DNA from 2 places in the Gordonia sp. KTR9 genome. Region 2 is predicted to be linked to the other one. Evidence: riboswitches for the same ligand, from Rfam matches in the RefSeq annotation. Region 2 holds a riboswitch; the other holds the start of a gene.
What was found. Region 2 has a riboswitch for S-adenosylmethionine ahead of KTR9_RS09530 (bifunctional o-acetylhomoserine/o-acetylserine sulfhydrylase). Riboswitches for the same ligand answer to the same signal wherever they lie in the genome.

Region 1 (7,346 bases), 1.2 Mb from region 2:
GCTGACGCTGGCCGCCGGAGAGCTGCCGGGGTCGCCGGTTGAGGTGATCACGTGTGAGGCCGACGAGTTCGAGCTGCTCGAGGACGCGGTCGCGACGCTCGGCCCGGGACATTCCCCCGGCGGCCAGCAGTGGCTCTTCGACGATGCGTGCCACGGTGTGGCGCGGGTCGAAGGAACTCAGCGGGTCCTGGTAGATCACCTGGATGTTCTGGCGTTCCCGGCGAACTTGCTTGTCCGTCAGAGCTGCCCAGTCGTGTCCGTCGATCGTGACGGTTCCGGCGTCGGGACGCTCCAGATTCAGGAGTAGGCGCGCGACCGTGGACTTGCCCGACCCGGATTCGCCGACGATGCCGAGTGTCTCACCGCGGCGGACATACAGACTGACGTCATCGACGGCGCGGAGGCGGCGCCCGGCGTCGAGTGTGAAGTGTTTCGTCAGATTCTCGGCTCGGAGGACGACCTCGTCGGCGATGGGTGCGCGCGACAGGGGAGCTCCGCCGCCGGTCGACGACAGACGGGTACCCCGGGCGTGGGCGGCCGGCACGGCGTCGAGGAGCTGCCGGGTGTAGGCGTGCGTAGGGTTGCCCAGTACGTCCCGGGTCGGTCCGTGCTCGACGAAGACCCCGTCCTTCATGACATAGACATAGTCGGCGATGCGGGACACGACCGCGAGGTCATGGCTGATGAGCAGCAGGGCGGTCGCATCCTTCTTGCGTTCTTCGAGCAGGCTCAGGATCTGCGCCTGGACGGTGACATCGAGTGCAGTGGTCGGTTCATCGGCGATCAGCAGCGGGGGCCCGGCCGCCAGGGCCGACGCGATGAGAGCGCGTTGTCGCAGCCCACCGGAGAGCTGATGGGGATATTGGCCGGCTCGCAACGAGGGCTCCGGGATACCGACACTGGCGAGGAGCTCGACCACCCGGGCGTCGACCTCGTCGCGTGCGACGACACGGTGGGTGGTGAGTACCTCGGCGATCTCCGCGCCCACCGTACGGAGGGGGTCGAGTGAGACCAGGGCGTCCTGGAAGACGAACCCGACCTCCTTGCCGCGTAGGGTCCGCCACCGCTTCTCGGAGAACTTCCGGGTGTCGTTACCGTTCACCCGCAGCTGATCTGCTTGTACCCGGGCGCCTGAACCGATCAGTCCCACGAGACTGCGAGCGGTCACGCTCTTGCCCGATCCGGACTCACCGACGATGGCCACGCTCTGACCGCGGTGGATGCTGAACGTGACGCCGTCGACGGCGGCGACGGTGCGGGCTCCGGATGGGAATCCCACCCGTAGGTTCGTCACCTCCACCAGGGGCGTCTGCGATACGGGCGGTGTGATGAGCGCGGTCACGGGGTGCTCCGTCCGTCGTTGCGGCGCTGCAGGTACCGTCCGACGACGGTCACCGAGAGAACGGTCAGGGTGATGGCGAGACCGGGGAACACGGCGGGCCACCACGCCACGGAGAAGTAGGTGCGGCTCGCGGAGAGCATGCTGCCCCACTCGGCGGTGGGGGGTTGGGGTCCCAGGCCGAGGAAGCTCAAGGAGGACGCTATCCCGATCGCCGAGCCGATGCCGATGGTGCCGAGAACGAGGACGGGCCCGATCGCGTTGGGGACGATGTGTCGTGCGACGACGTTGGCCTGGCTCCAACCCAGTGCCCGAGCTGCCTCGACGAAAACCGCTCCGCGCAAACGGATCACCTCGCCGCGGACGAGTCGCGCATAGCTCGGCATGGTCACGACGGCAACACCGATGATGGTGGTCATGGTTCCGGGCCCGCGTGCGGCCACGATCAGGAACACCAGCAGCAGACCGGGAATGGAGAGGAACACGTCGAGCAGGCGGGACACGACCCAGTCGCCGATGCGACCGCCGCGGGCGGCGAACACACCTATCACCGTGCCGACGACAACGGCGAAGAGAGTGGCGCTCACCCCGATGAGCAGGGACGGTCCCGCTCCGTAGACGATGCGGGCGTAGATGTCCCGGCCGTTCTGGTCGGTCCCGAAGATGTGCTCCCAACTGGGTGCCAGGAGCATGTCGAGCGGATCGCCCGCATTGGGATCGCGACTCGTGAACCAGGACGGGAAGACGGCGACGAACGTCATCAGCAGAATGAACGCGCTGCTCAATGTCACCGAGATCCGAAGACGTCGAACTCGTTGTGTCCAGCTCGGTCCGGCGGTGAACCGTACCGAGCCCGCGGGCACTGTCCCGACGTCAGGTGTCGTCATCTGCTCGTCTTCCGTCGATGGGCCCCGAGGGGACCGGGGATGTGGCGTCGCGCAGACGCGGGTCCAGCCACCCGTATGCGGCGTCGATCAGCGTGTTCACGATGGTGTAGAAGGTCGCGGCGATGATGACGACGCCGAGGATCAGGGGCAGGTCCTTGCCGATGACGGCCGCAATGGTCAACCGGCCCAGTCCTTCTCGTGAAAACACCTGTTCGACGACGACAGCACCGCTGATCAGTGTGCCGACGATCAGCCCCCACATGGTGATGACCGGCATCGCCGCGTGCCGGATGACGTGCCGCACGAGTACCGCCGTCTGACCGATGCCCCGCGATCTCGCGGTCACCACGAACGGTTCGTGGAGGGTCTGCTCGACGCCATGGCGCAGTACCTGAGAGAGCAGGGCTGCCGGGGTTGCCGAGAGAGCGATCGTCGGCAACACCAGTGATGCGATGCCGTCGGACCCGACCGAGGGAAACCAGTTCAGGTTGAAGGAGAAGACCGTCAGCAGCAGGATGCCGAGCCAGAACGTCGGAATCGCGACCGTCAGCACCTCGAGCGAGGTCACCGGTCCCCGGATCAGACCCGGACGGTTGGCGGTCGCCAGTCCTATCACGAGGGCGACCACCAGCGACAGGACCGCCGAGACCGTCACGAGTTGCATCGTGGGCCAGATCTGTCCGGCGATGGCCTCGCTCACGGGCATCCGCAACGCGTAGGACTGCCCGAGGTCACCGTGCAGGAGCCTCCAGAAGTAGTTGACGTACTGCACGACGATCGGGTCGTCGAGCTTGTAGTCGCTGATGATCTGGGCGCGGACCTCGGGCGAGACCTGGTTCGGTCCGATGATGGCGTTGATCGGCGACCCGCCGCCCGCGTGGATCACGAGGAAGGTCGCGGTGATCGCGCCCCACAACACGAAGAGCGACACGAGTAGCCGGCGGGCGACCGCCCGACCCACGGTCCGCGTACGCGGGACCTGGGTCGGACCGGCCACCGCTTCGATCACCGTCATGGTGCGAGCCAGGCATCGTAGAAGGTGGGGAATGCCTGTGGCTCGAACTCGACACCCTGGACCTTGTCTCTGCGGCCGAGCGCGTAATTGAACACGAAGACCGGGAACACCGCGGCATCGTCGGCGATCTGTTGCTGAGCGCGGCCGTAGATCTCGGACTGCTTGGTCAGGTCCGTCTCGCCCAGAGCGGCGACCAGATCAGCATCGACTGCCGGGTTCGAATACCGGGCGAAATTGGTGCCGAACGTGTCCGGCAGTGCCGGGATGTTCGACGAATGCGACAGTGTGCGAAGCGCATCGGGAGATGCACGCTGCCAGCTGATGTCGGCGACGTCGTAGTCGCCGCGATAGAGGCGCGACAGGTACTCGTCGACGGTGACATTCTTGATCTGATAGTCGATCCCGAGCTTCTTGGCCGACGACTGCACCTGTTCGAGCAGTGTGTCGCGCTGTTCTCGGGCAATGTCCGCGAGGAAGGGATGTACGACGGTCAGTCGCTGTCCGTTCTTGGTGCGGTATCCCTCGCCGTCCTTGGCGATCCAACCAGCCTCGTCGAGAAGGGTGTTCGCCTTGTCCTCGTCGAAGGCGTACGCGGATTCGCTTTCCTTGTTGTAGCCCACCGTCGCGGGGCTCAGCGTGTTCTTCGCCGGCTGGAAGACCCCGAAGTAGAGCTTGTCGACGATGGCGTCCCAGTTGATCCCGGCGCGGAACGCCTCCCGCACCTTGAGATCCGCGAAGGCACCCCGGGCCGTGTTGGGGTAGTAGTTGTAGTTTCCGCCGGGTGCCTGTTCGGTGTCGACGGTGAAACCCGGTGTCTCTTTGAGCTGAGAGACGTTGACCGGCGGAACGCTGGCGATGGCATCGACCTGGTTGCTGGTCAGCGCCCCATACCGTGACGAGTCCTCCGAGATCTCTTTGATGCTGATGCCCTGCAGGTACGCCTTACCGGTATGACCGGCGTTCCCCGGTCCCCAGTTGTAGGCGTCGTTTCGGACGTAGTCGATACCCTTGTTGGGCTGGTACCCGTCCGGGCTGACGAATGGGCCGGTCCCGACGATCTTGCTGCACAGCGCATCCGGCCCCTTGGTCAACGTCGAGGGGGCCTCGATTCCGAGGTATGCGGTGGCCGCTGACGGCAGGAAGGCCGAATTGGGTTCCGAGAAAGTCACTTCCACATGGGTGGGATCGATGACCTTGGTGCCGGTGTAGGTGGCGATGGTGTTGGCGGCCAGTTGGGACTTGGTCGCCGGGTCGACGATGTGGTCGAAGTTCGCCTTCACGGCGTTGCCGTCGAACTTCTCTCCGTTGGAGAAGGTCACGTCATCGCGCAGGGTGAAGCTGCAGGTCCGCTGATCAGGGGAGACGCTCCACTCGGTGGCCAGCCACGGAGCCAGGGTCCCGTCCTTGTTCAGGGCCACCAGCGAATCGAGAATCGGCCGCGCGTAGAAACCCGCGACATCTGCCGGGCTCTGGTGTGGGTCGAGGCAGTCGCCGGGCCCGCTGGCGCTGGCGAATCGGAGCGTACCGCCGTCGACCGGGTCGCCGGTTGCCGCAGGCGAATCACCGCCATTGCCGGAGCCGCAGGCGGCGATGAGGCACGCCGTCAGTGTCGCCAGGACTGTGGCCTTGGTTCGATGTCTCCGTTTGTGCCGGACGGACGTGGTCGGGGTGGCCATCTCTTCTCCTGATGTGTGGTGACGCATAGCGATTGCGGAAGGCATGAACTGCGTGAACGCGGCGATCGTGGGCGCGCTGGACCGAACTGGTCCGGCCAGGGGCCGACAGCGTCGGCAGATGATCATCGAACTCCCGCACTCTTCCCTGGGGTTCGTATGAGTCGAACCCGCGCTTGCTCCGTCCCCGGTTGCCGGTGGAGCCGTGTCGTTTATCCAGGGCACCCCGCCGCGGTGGAGGGTTGCCGATCAGCCAGCTGGAACTTGGCGCTGATACTCGTTGACACACAACAGTTCTTGTTCGCGCGCAAGGCCGCGTCCAAGCACTGCATCGAAACCTTATCCACATTCGGACTCAGATCTCACATTCGAAGGTCACTAATAATCTCTGCGAGTCCAAGGCTTGAGGCAGGACCGGGGACACGGCGGATGAGCCTCGGCGGCCACGACGACCGGTGGTGTGAACCGGGGGGTCACGCGGGTATACGAACTCCCATGCAAACGTTCCTGCCCTACCCGGATTTCCGGCGCTCCGCCGACGTCCTCGACCCCGCCAGGCTCGGCAAACAGCGGGTCGAGACATTGCAGATCCTGCGGGCGCTCGAACTCTTCGACTACGGCTGGACCAGTCATCCCGCGGTGATGATGTGGCGTGGGCACACCCCGGCACTGGTCGCCTACGGGCTCGCCGTCGTCGATGTGTGGACTCGCGAAGGGCGTGCGGACAGCACCGCGGCGATGATCGCCGAGTTCGCGCCCGATGTGGTGGGGCGACCCCAGTCCGAGTTGGCCGCGCAGGGTCTGATGCCCGAGTGGCTGGGGGATGACAGGCTGCATCGCAGTCATCGTGCCGCGCTGCTCCGCAAGGCGCCGGACTTCTACGGCGCCGTGTTCGACGACGTCGATGACGAGCAACCGTACTTCTGGCCTGCTCCGCCCGTCGCCGAGGTCCGTGACCTGGATGCGCCGACCCGCACCGTATGGGTTGTGCGGGCGACCTCGGACGAGCAGTACGCCGAATTCCGACGTCGGCGGATCGTCGGGTTCGGCACCGAGTCCGGCGTCGACGTCGACGCGACGGCGGGCGCCGACGCGTCCCTCCGGACGCTGCTGAAGGAGCGCAGTCCGGGGCGTCGGCCGGGAAAGGACCTCCGCGTGCTGGCGTCCTTCGTCTCCGACCTGGCGGCCGGGGACGAGGTCGCCATCCTTCCACCGCAGAACACCGGTGCCGTGGACGTGGACACGCTCGTGCTCGGCGTGGTGGATGGCGACTACGAGTTCTCGACCCGCGGCAAGACGCTCACGCCGCATCGCCGCCGCGTCCGGTGGACCGGCACGCTCGAGCGGGCGGCCGTCACCCCGCCGGCGTTGCTGCAGAACCCGCGCACACTGTTCCCCGCGTCCGTGACACCCTGAGCGATCCAGGGCAGTGTTGTCGTCCGATCGGCCGAATCTCCGTCGGCCGGTCGCAGCGAAGCCCCCGTGCCGAGCGATGTGCAGGCACCGTTTCCGGCCCGAGCTCACCGGTCGATTCGGCGTACCGGGAGGCCAGAATTGCTGCTCAGGCGCGCGGTGCTCGCGCTACGCGATATTTGTCATCGTGAAAACGCTTCGAATCCTGGTTTTGTCGCGCTGACCCGCGAGATGAACGGAAATCGTCGCCGGCGGAGTAATGCGGACGGGATTCGCCCCGGTGCGTATGGTGAAACGTATTCGGATCGATATCTCCACGTGTGAATTCCGTTGTCGAGACGACGGCGCGGTTGCGGTGATGTGAGCGGTAGTGATGTGAAGGGACTGTGATGTCCGCAGCGGATGGTGCTCTCTGCCGACGCCTGGTCGCCACCATGATCTCGATCGCGGCACTCGTTGTCACGCCGGCCATTCCGTCGATTGCCGGCGCGGAACCGGGAAACGGATCGACCCGGGCCGAGGCGTTGGCCCGCGCGGTCGCCGACGGCCGGGTCCTCGACCTGTCGGTCTACTCGCCGTCGATGAAACGCAGTGTGCCGGTGCGAGTGCTCATGCCGGCGGACCGATCGGTGCCCCGGCCGACGCTCTACCTGCTGAACGGCGCCGGTGGCGGAGAGGGTACCGGGCACTGGTTCGAGCAGACCGACATCGTCGATTTCGTCTCCGACAAGAATGTGAACGTGGTCGTGCCGATGCGCGGCGCATACAGCTATTACACCGACTGGGTGAAAGTCGACCCGGTTCTCGGGCGCAATAAATGGACGACCTTTCTGACCAGCGAATTGCCGCCGCTCATCGACCAGAAATTGAATACGACCGGGGTGAATGCGATCGCGGGGATCTCGATGGCGGGGACGTCGTCGCTGAGCCTCGCCGAGTCCGCGCCCGAGCTCTACCGGGCCGTCGCGTCCTACAGCGGATGTGCGGAGACGAGTACGAATCTGGGCCGGCTGGCGATC
Region 2 (7,346 bases):
CCTGGCCGGCCGGCACTGATTCCTCACCCGCCGGTGAGTTCATTCACAGGCCCATACCCGCGAGGTGGTCCCGGCGCCGGCCGGCGTCGAATCACGCAGTGGCTTCGAGCGGCGGGTCAGGCTCCGCCCTCGGACCCCGTGGCCTCGAGGTCACTGCGCTCCCCGCCGGCACCCTGCCCGGACGGCTCCGGCTCGTTCCCCGACGTCTCGCCCCCCGAGGTGTCATGTTCTGAGGTGTTGTCTCCTGAGGTGTCCTCCGCTGACGGATCGTCCACCGTCGGGTTGTCCGCCGACGGATCGGTGGCGGCCGGAACCTCGTCGGCGCGCGAGGGCGGAGCGGGCTCCTCTCCGGGCTCGTCGCTCCCGGAGGCGTCGGCGGGCGCACCGGACGGATCGGCGGCCGGGTCGACCGCCGGAGCCGGATCGGTCGGGCCGGGCTGCGCGGTCACCGGTGCAGCCGGGGCACCGGACCCGGTCGGCGAGCCGGCGCGAACCGGCTCGGCGGCGTCGTCGGTCGCGGTCGCGAGCCGTGCGAACGTGGACGATCGCAGGCTCGTCGTATCCGCCGCGAGGACCGTGACCGTGCCGGCCCGCGGTGTCACCGGCCCGACGATCGCGCCCGCCCAGTACCGCACGAAGTTCACCGGCAACCAGACGATGCTGCGGAGGCTCGCAGCCAGTGCGGTCGCACCGTCGACGAACCGCGCCGGCGACAGCGTGAGAATCCCCTGGAGGATGTCCTCGAAGACGAAGAGGTCCGGTAGGTAGGCGCCGTACCCGAGTTTCGGCAACGGCGGCAGCAGACCCTGCACGAGCCTGACCACCGGCTGCAGCTTCGCGAGTTCGATCCCGTACGGCAGCTCGATCGTCGGACGCCCGGACAGGAAGTCCCCAATGACGCCGCCGTACCCGGCATCGCGCGCCCAGTCCCGCACGAGTTCGGCGAACGCGGAATCCGCGGCGACCATACAGACCGCTGACTCCGGCTCGCATCGGACGCTCCGCCCGTCGTTCCAGGCGGGTGTGCGCGGGTCCCGATACATCTGGAACGGGTACAGGTTGTGCTTGGTGAAGTAGCCGAGGAGGCCGTCGATGGCGCCGATCGGGTCGTGGATCGGGTCCGGCAGATCACAGATGGGATCGCCGTCGATGCACACGGACACCACCCTGCCCTCGAGCTCCCCGAACCCGCCGTCGGTCTCGGACCCGCCTCGCGACCCCGCCATCGTCAGACCGGGGATGATCCCGATCAACGACAGCTCGATGCCGCGCCCCGTCTTGTCACCGGCTTGTCGAGGGTCGGCGTAGAGCTCGCCGGAGATCCCGTCCGAATCGATGGTGACGAGGACCGGAGCGCCGTTCTCGTCGAGCATGACCTCGCCGTTCTCGTCGGTCGCGACGACCTCGTCGACATTCCGGCCGTTGCCGATGGCTGCGAGGACGTCGCCGGCGACACGGGCGCCCTGTGAGTAGCCGGCGACCACGATGTCGGACTCGGCGCCGCATCGCTTCTGGTACCCCGCGATCGCCGACGCCGTCGCACTCCTGCCCTGGGCGGTGCTGTCGTCGTACCCCGCGGCACCCAATGGCCACAGTGTGGTCGGGTAATCGACGTAGATCACGTCTTTCGGCTCTGCGAGGTAAGCACTACCGGGGTCGTCGACGACGACCACCTCACCGTCGCGCACCGTCGGCATCTTCCCGGTGTAGCGCTGCTCGACCCCGACGAGATGGGCGCTCTCCGGGTCGTTGGTACCGGCGACGATGACCACCGCGCCCGACTCGCTGCACTCGGCAGCCGCCGCCGGGGCGGTACCCGACAGACTGAGAGCCGCCGCGACGGCGACGGCGGTGACGGCGGCGATCACGAGCGAGGTGCGTCGGGTTCGGAGGTGAGCGATCGCGGACATGGCGCTCCTGGGCGAACCCGGACCACCCGATCGGAACGTTCCGACGCAGCCGGGGCTGGTTCGACGCTAGATCCGCGATCGGGGAACCGACAGCACACTGAGGGCCGCTAACGACCGTGACCAGGCACTATTGATCTGACCACGCCTGATTTCACTCGGTCAAAGGACAGCACACTCCACCCTCGCGCCGGCCTTCTCAAGTGTTGGGCGCGGCCTGACCGGGACGGTTCTCAGGCCCTCACATCCGTGTTATATCCTTGTCGCCAGGTCATGAGTATCAGCGTCAAGCCCCGGCTGGCTGATCGGCAACCCTCCATCCGCGGTGGGGTGCTCCGGGTGATGACCGGGTTGCGGGATCGCGCTGACGATCCCCGGCAAGCGCGGGTCCGAAGGTCGGACCCCAACAGGGTCGAGTGGGCCCTGCCGACCGTAGAAAGTGATCAATCGCCATGTCTGATGCCCCTGACGGCACTCTCGCCGACGGCACCAATCCAGCGGACAACTGGAGCTTCGAGACCAAGCAGATCCACGCCGGACAGGCCGCCGACGCGGTGACGAACGCCCGGGCGCTGCCGATCTACCAGACGACGTCGTACGTCTTCAACGACACGCAGCACGCGGCGAACCTCTTCGGACTCGCCGAACCGGGCAACATCTACACCCGCATCATGAACCCGACACAGGATGCCGTCGAGCAGCGGATCGCCGCGCTCGAAGGCGGCGTCGCCGCATTGCTGGTGGCATCGGGTCAGGCCGCAGAGACCTACTCGATCCTCAACATCGTCGAGACCGGCGGTCACGTGGTGTCGAGTCCGCGGCTGTACGGCGGCACCTTCAACCTCTTCCACTACACGTTGCCCAAGCTCGGCGTCGAGGTGAGCTTCGTCGAGGATCCCGAGGATCCGGCGTCGTGGCAGGCCGCGGTCAAGGACAACACCCGTGCGTTCTTCGGTGAGTCGATCTCCAACCCCAACAACGAGATCCTGGACATCAAGGGCATCTCAGAGGTCGCGCACCGCAACGGCGTACCGCTCATCATCGACAACACCGTCGCCACCCCGTACCTGATCAACCCGCTCGCCCACGGCGCCGACATCGTCGTGCACTCGGCCACCAAGTACATCGGCGGACACGGCACCGCGATCGGCGGCGTGATCGTCGACGGCGGCACCTTCGACTGGCGGGTCCAGCGTGACGGGAAAGACCTGTTCCCCGGCTTCACCACCCCTGACCCGAGCTACCACGGTGCGGTCTTCGCCGACCTCGGCGCACCGGCGTACGCGCTCAAGGCGCGCGTCCAGTGGCTGCGCGACACCGGTGCGGCCATCTCGCCGTTCAACGCGTTCCTGCTCGCCCAGGGCCTGGAGACCCTGAGCCTGCGCATCGAGCGCCACGTCGCCAACGCACAGAAGGTCGCCGCGTTCCTGGAGAAGCACGACCAGGTCGAGTCCGTCGCCTACGCCGGCCTCGAGTCCTCGCCGTGGTTCAAGCGCGGTCAGGAGCTCGCCCCCAAGGGTCAGGGCGCGATCATCGGTTTCGAGATCACCGGCGGCGTCGACGCGGGCAAGAAGTTCGTGGACGCACTGAGCCTCCACAGCCACGTCGCCAACATCGGCGACGTGCGGTCGCTGGTCATCCATCCGGCCTCGACGACGCACAGCCAGCTGACCCCCGAGGAACAGCTCGCCGCCGGCGTGACCCCCGGACTGGTGCGCCTGGCCGTGGGCATCGAGGGAATCGACGACATCTTGGCCGATCTCGAACAGGGATTCGCGGCGGCCAAGTGAAACAGGTGAGGCAGCTTTGTCGGTGAGTATCGACCTGAACGCGACAGCGTCTGATCAGCCCGACTGGGAGTCACTCCCGGACGGGGAACTCGTCGGCATCCCCATCGGATCGCTGCCTCTCGACAGCGGAGCACGGATCGACGACGTCACCCTGGCGTTCCAGCGCTGGGGGACGTTGTCGCCCTCCCGCGACAACGTGATCCTCACGCTCCATGCGCTCACCGGCGACTCGCACGTCACCGGACCCGCCGATGCCGACCACGACTCGGCCGGGTGGTGGGACGGGCTGATCGGACCCGGTCAGGCGATCGACACCGACGAGTGGTGCGTCATCTCGGCCAACGTTCTCGGCGGATGCAAGGGATCCACGGGTCCGGCGTCCCTCGCCCCCGACGGCCGTCCGTGGGGATCACGCTTTCCGCAGATCACCGTGCTCGATCAGGTCCGCGCCGAGGTGGCATTGCTGGACCGACTCGGAATCCGCAGCGTCGGAGCGGTTCTCGGTGGCTCGATGGGTGGCGCCCGCGCGCTCGAATGGGCCATCGAATACCCCGACCGGGTGCGCAGCGCACTCGTCCTCGCCGTCGGTGCCCGCGCGACCGCCGACCAGATCGGTATCCAGTCCGCACAGATCGCCGCGATCAAGGCCGATCCGGACTGGTGCGGCGGCGACTACCACGGCACCGGACGAACTCCGTTGCAAGGCATGGGAATCGCCCGCCGAATCGCCCACCTCATGTATCGCAGCGAGCCCGAGCTCGACAGTCGATTCGCCAATGACGCCCAGGGCGACGAGAATCCCCTGACCGGCGGGCGTTACGCCGTGCAGAGCTACCTCGACCACCAGGCGTCGAAGCTGATGTCCCGCTTCGACCCGGCGAGCTATGTCGTCCTCACCGAGGTCCTCAACCACCATGATGTCGGTCGCGGTCGCGGCGGAGTCGCGAAGGCGCTCAACGAATGCACCGTTCCGGTGATCGTCGGGGGCATCGACTCCGATCGCCTCTACCCGATTCGGCTGCAGGTCGAACTCGCCGACGAGCTGGGCAACTGCGTCGGGGGTCTCCAGGTCGTCCATTCCGACACCGGCCACGACGGATTCCTGACCGAGTTCGACGCCATCAGCGATCTGCTCAAGCGCACGGTCGAGCTCGCACGTCGCGACGCCTGACCGCGCCTCCGACAGTTCGGCCGCTCTCGTCAGCGAGTCGGGGTCAGCCGGTGTGATCAGCGGCCTCGCAGGCGCGGTTCTGACAGGGCGGTTCGGTCAGCGCGGCGCGGGAACCGTCGGGACCGGACTGCTGGGCGGGGGCGGCGGCGGAACCTGCGACTCCCCTTCCGTGACAACGGTTTTCCCTGATTCGGGAGCGGCGGGGAGCTGAGTCGACCCCTGTGCGCGCGTGCTGCTCGGCCGCACCGAGCCACCGCGCGGAGGCGCCGGTGTCGACGTCGAGTACGTCGGCGGGGGTGGCGTGGGCGCCGCACTGGGCGGACGCAACCCCGGCGGCAACAGGTCCTGCGGTATCGTCGGCGTCGAGCCCGGCGGGAACGCCAGGTCCGGCCATGGGAACGGCGACAGCGTGCGGGTGCTGGTACCCGTCGAGGGTCGCGTCGGCGGCAACTCCGTGGTCGCCCATGCCGGCGGGTCGTTCGACCCGGTCTGCGGTAACGGTTGTTGTGTGGGAACAGGATCCACGACGGTCGGCTCGACGGGTTCGGCCGGGATACGGGTGATCGGCTGAGAGGTCGGCGTCGGGGTGACCGGCTCGGTGTCACTGGTCGCCGCGGCCGGCGGCACGCTGCTCACCGCGGGCTGCGGATCGACGGTCGGCCGATCGGCGAAGGACGAGCTCACCGCATAGATCGTCATCAGCGTGGCGGCGATGACGGCCCCGGCCACCGCGATGGGTGTCGCGGAAAGCCATTCACGTTGCGGTTTGCCGCCGATGAAGGCGAGACGTGCTGCGCCCGAGTAGCTCTCGAGGGCGAGCAGGGCCGCACCGGTGGCCACGACCAGCTCCGGAGCCGTCGGACTGACTACCTCCAGATCATGCTCCGACGCGATCGCGCGCACCGCGGGAAGATTGGCGAGTCCGCCGATGAACACCACGGCGTCCGGTTGCACGCCCCGCGACCGGGCGGCCGCGACGTACCGGGCGAACACTTCTCGCGCGTCACGGATCATCGGCTCGATCGCCTGCTCGACATGCGTGGCCGACAGCGACACGCGTTCGGTGTTCGCCGACACCGCGACCACGGACTCGGTGGCGGAACCGCCGTAGGCGAGCTCCTCCTTCGCGGTCCGGCAGGCGCTGCGCAGTTCACTGCGATCGGCACGTGTTCGGGTGGCCTCGCCGAGGGCCGGGTGGTCGGCGGTCAGCTGATTGACGATCGACCGGTCGAGATGACGCCCACTCAGGACCGTCGAGTGCTCGGGATTGCCGATCCTGCCCTCGCGGGGGTCGACGGTGTAGAGCGACATGCCGGTGTCGCCACAGTCGACGACGACGGCGGCCGAGAAGCGGTCGATCTCCCCGGTGTCGGCGAGGTAGGCGAGGACGGCCTCGTCCTCACCGACGAGACGGACCTGACGTCGCGGGCCACTGCCCCTCGAGCGCAACTGCCGACGCTGGCTGCCCGTGCGTGCGGCGACCCCGATCGGGCCCACCCTCGTCCCGGTCTCGCGGGCGGCGGTCAGCATCACGTCGACGCCTGCGTTCACGCGGCCGGCGGAGTCGAGACCGTCGGTGGGGTCGACGTCGATGACACGCGAGTCGATCACACTGCGACCGAGATCGTCACGTGTCAGGAGGACGTAATGGATCATGCCAGCACCTGCTGACACGCCCATGGACGTCACTTCACTCACGGTGTCGTCGGTTGGTGATGCAGTGATACAAACTCCAGCGGTCGGTGCGTCTGCGGCAGGGCAGCGGAAAAGTGCCTGGTTGAGCGAACGACCATCTGTCAGGTCACGCTCAGGTCTCTATTGTAATCAATCCGTGCCCAAAGAGTCGATCGACGCTGCCAGCCACAGCATCACGGCGCCGACTGTCGCCATCACCGTGACGTCGAACGGCTTGCCCCTGACCTGCAGCAACCCGGCCTGCGATGACGGGATGAAGGCGCGAAGCACGGCGCCGACGAGCAGTGCCGCCCCGAAGACGAAGGATCCGCGCCGCCAGCGGTCGAACATCACGAGCAGCGCTGCGGCCAGCACACCGGCCATCACCAGCAGATATGGGAGTTGGACGAGCACCGCCCGCAGACGCGTGCCGTCGGTGGAACCGTGTTTCCGGCCTCCTGGACGGGATCGGTCGGCACCGCGCGGCTCGGAGTGAGCGGACTCACTCTGGTGCTCGTCTCGGGTCACGCGCCGCTGCCGCTCCCGGAGGCGAGCATCTGCTCCGCGCGTTCGACGACGTTGACGAGCAGGAACGCACGGGTCAGCGGCCCCACCCCACCGGGATTCGGCGAAACGTGGCCCGCCACCTCCCAGACATCGGGATGCACGTCACCGACGAGACGACCCTCGTCGGTGCGGCTGACACCCACGTCGACCACCGCGGCACCCGGCTTGACCATGTCCGCGGTGATGAGATGCGGCACTCCCGCGGCCGCGATCACGATGTCGGCGCGCTCGATCTCG

Region 1: linked by a shared signal. The riboswitch ahead of KTR9_RS03930 (ABC transporter substrate-binding protein) and the one ahead of KTR9_RS09530 (bifunctional o-acetylhomoserine/o-acetylserine sulfhydrylase) in region 2 are both predicted to bind S-adenosylmethionine.

Annotation. Positions count from the first base shown of each region.
Region 1 is NC_018581.1:690,863-698,208, forward strand. Features, by position in the region: gene KTR9_RS03915 (dipeptide ABC transporter ATP-binding protein) at 1-1,342, opposite strand, end outside; gene KTR9_RS03920 (ABC transporter permease) at 1,339-2,226, opposite strand; gene KTR9_RS03925 (ABC transporter permease) at 2,213-3,241, opposite strand; gene KTR9_RS03930 (ABC transporter substrate-binding protein) at 3,238-4,917, opposite strand; SAM riboswitch class IV at 5,082-5,200, opposite strand; gene KTR9_RS03935 (MSMEG_6728 family protein) at 5,410-6,330, shown strand; gene KTR9_RS03940 (alpha/beta hydrolase) at 6,717-7,346, shown strand, end outside.
Region 2 is NC_018581.1:1,916,244-1,923,589, reverse strand. Features, by position in the region: gene KTR9_RS09535 (cutinase family protein) at 117-1,910, opposite strand; SAM riboswitch class IV at 2,177-2,297, shown strand; gene KTR9_RS09530 (bifunctional o-acetylhomoserine/o-acetylserine sulfhydrylase) at 2,360-3,697, shown strand; gene metX (homoserine O-acetyltransferase MetX) at 3,714-4,868, shown strand; gene KTR9_RS09520 (Hsp70 family protein) at 4,965-6,524, opposite strand; gene KTR9_RS09515 (DUF3017 domain-containing protein) at 6,693-6,965, opposite strand; gene KTR9_RS09510 (bifunctional methylenetetrahydrofolate dehydrogenase/methenyltetrahydrofolate cyclohydrolase) at 7,067-7,346, opposite strand, start outside.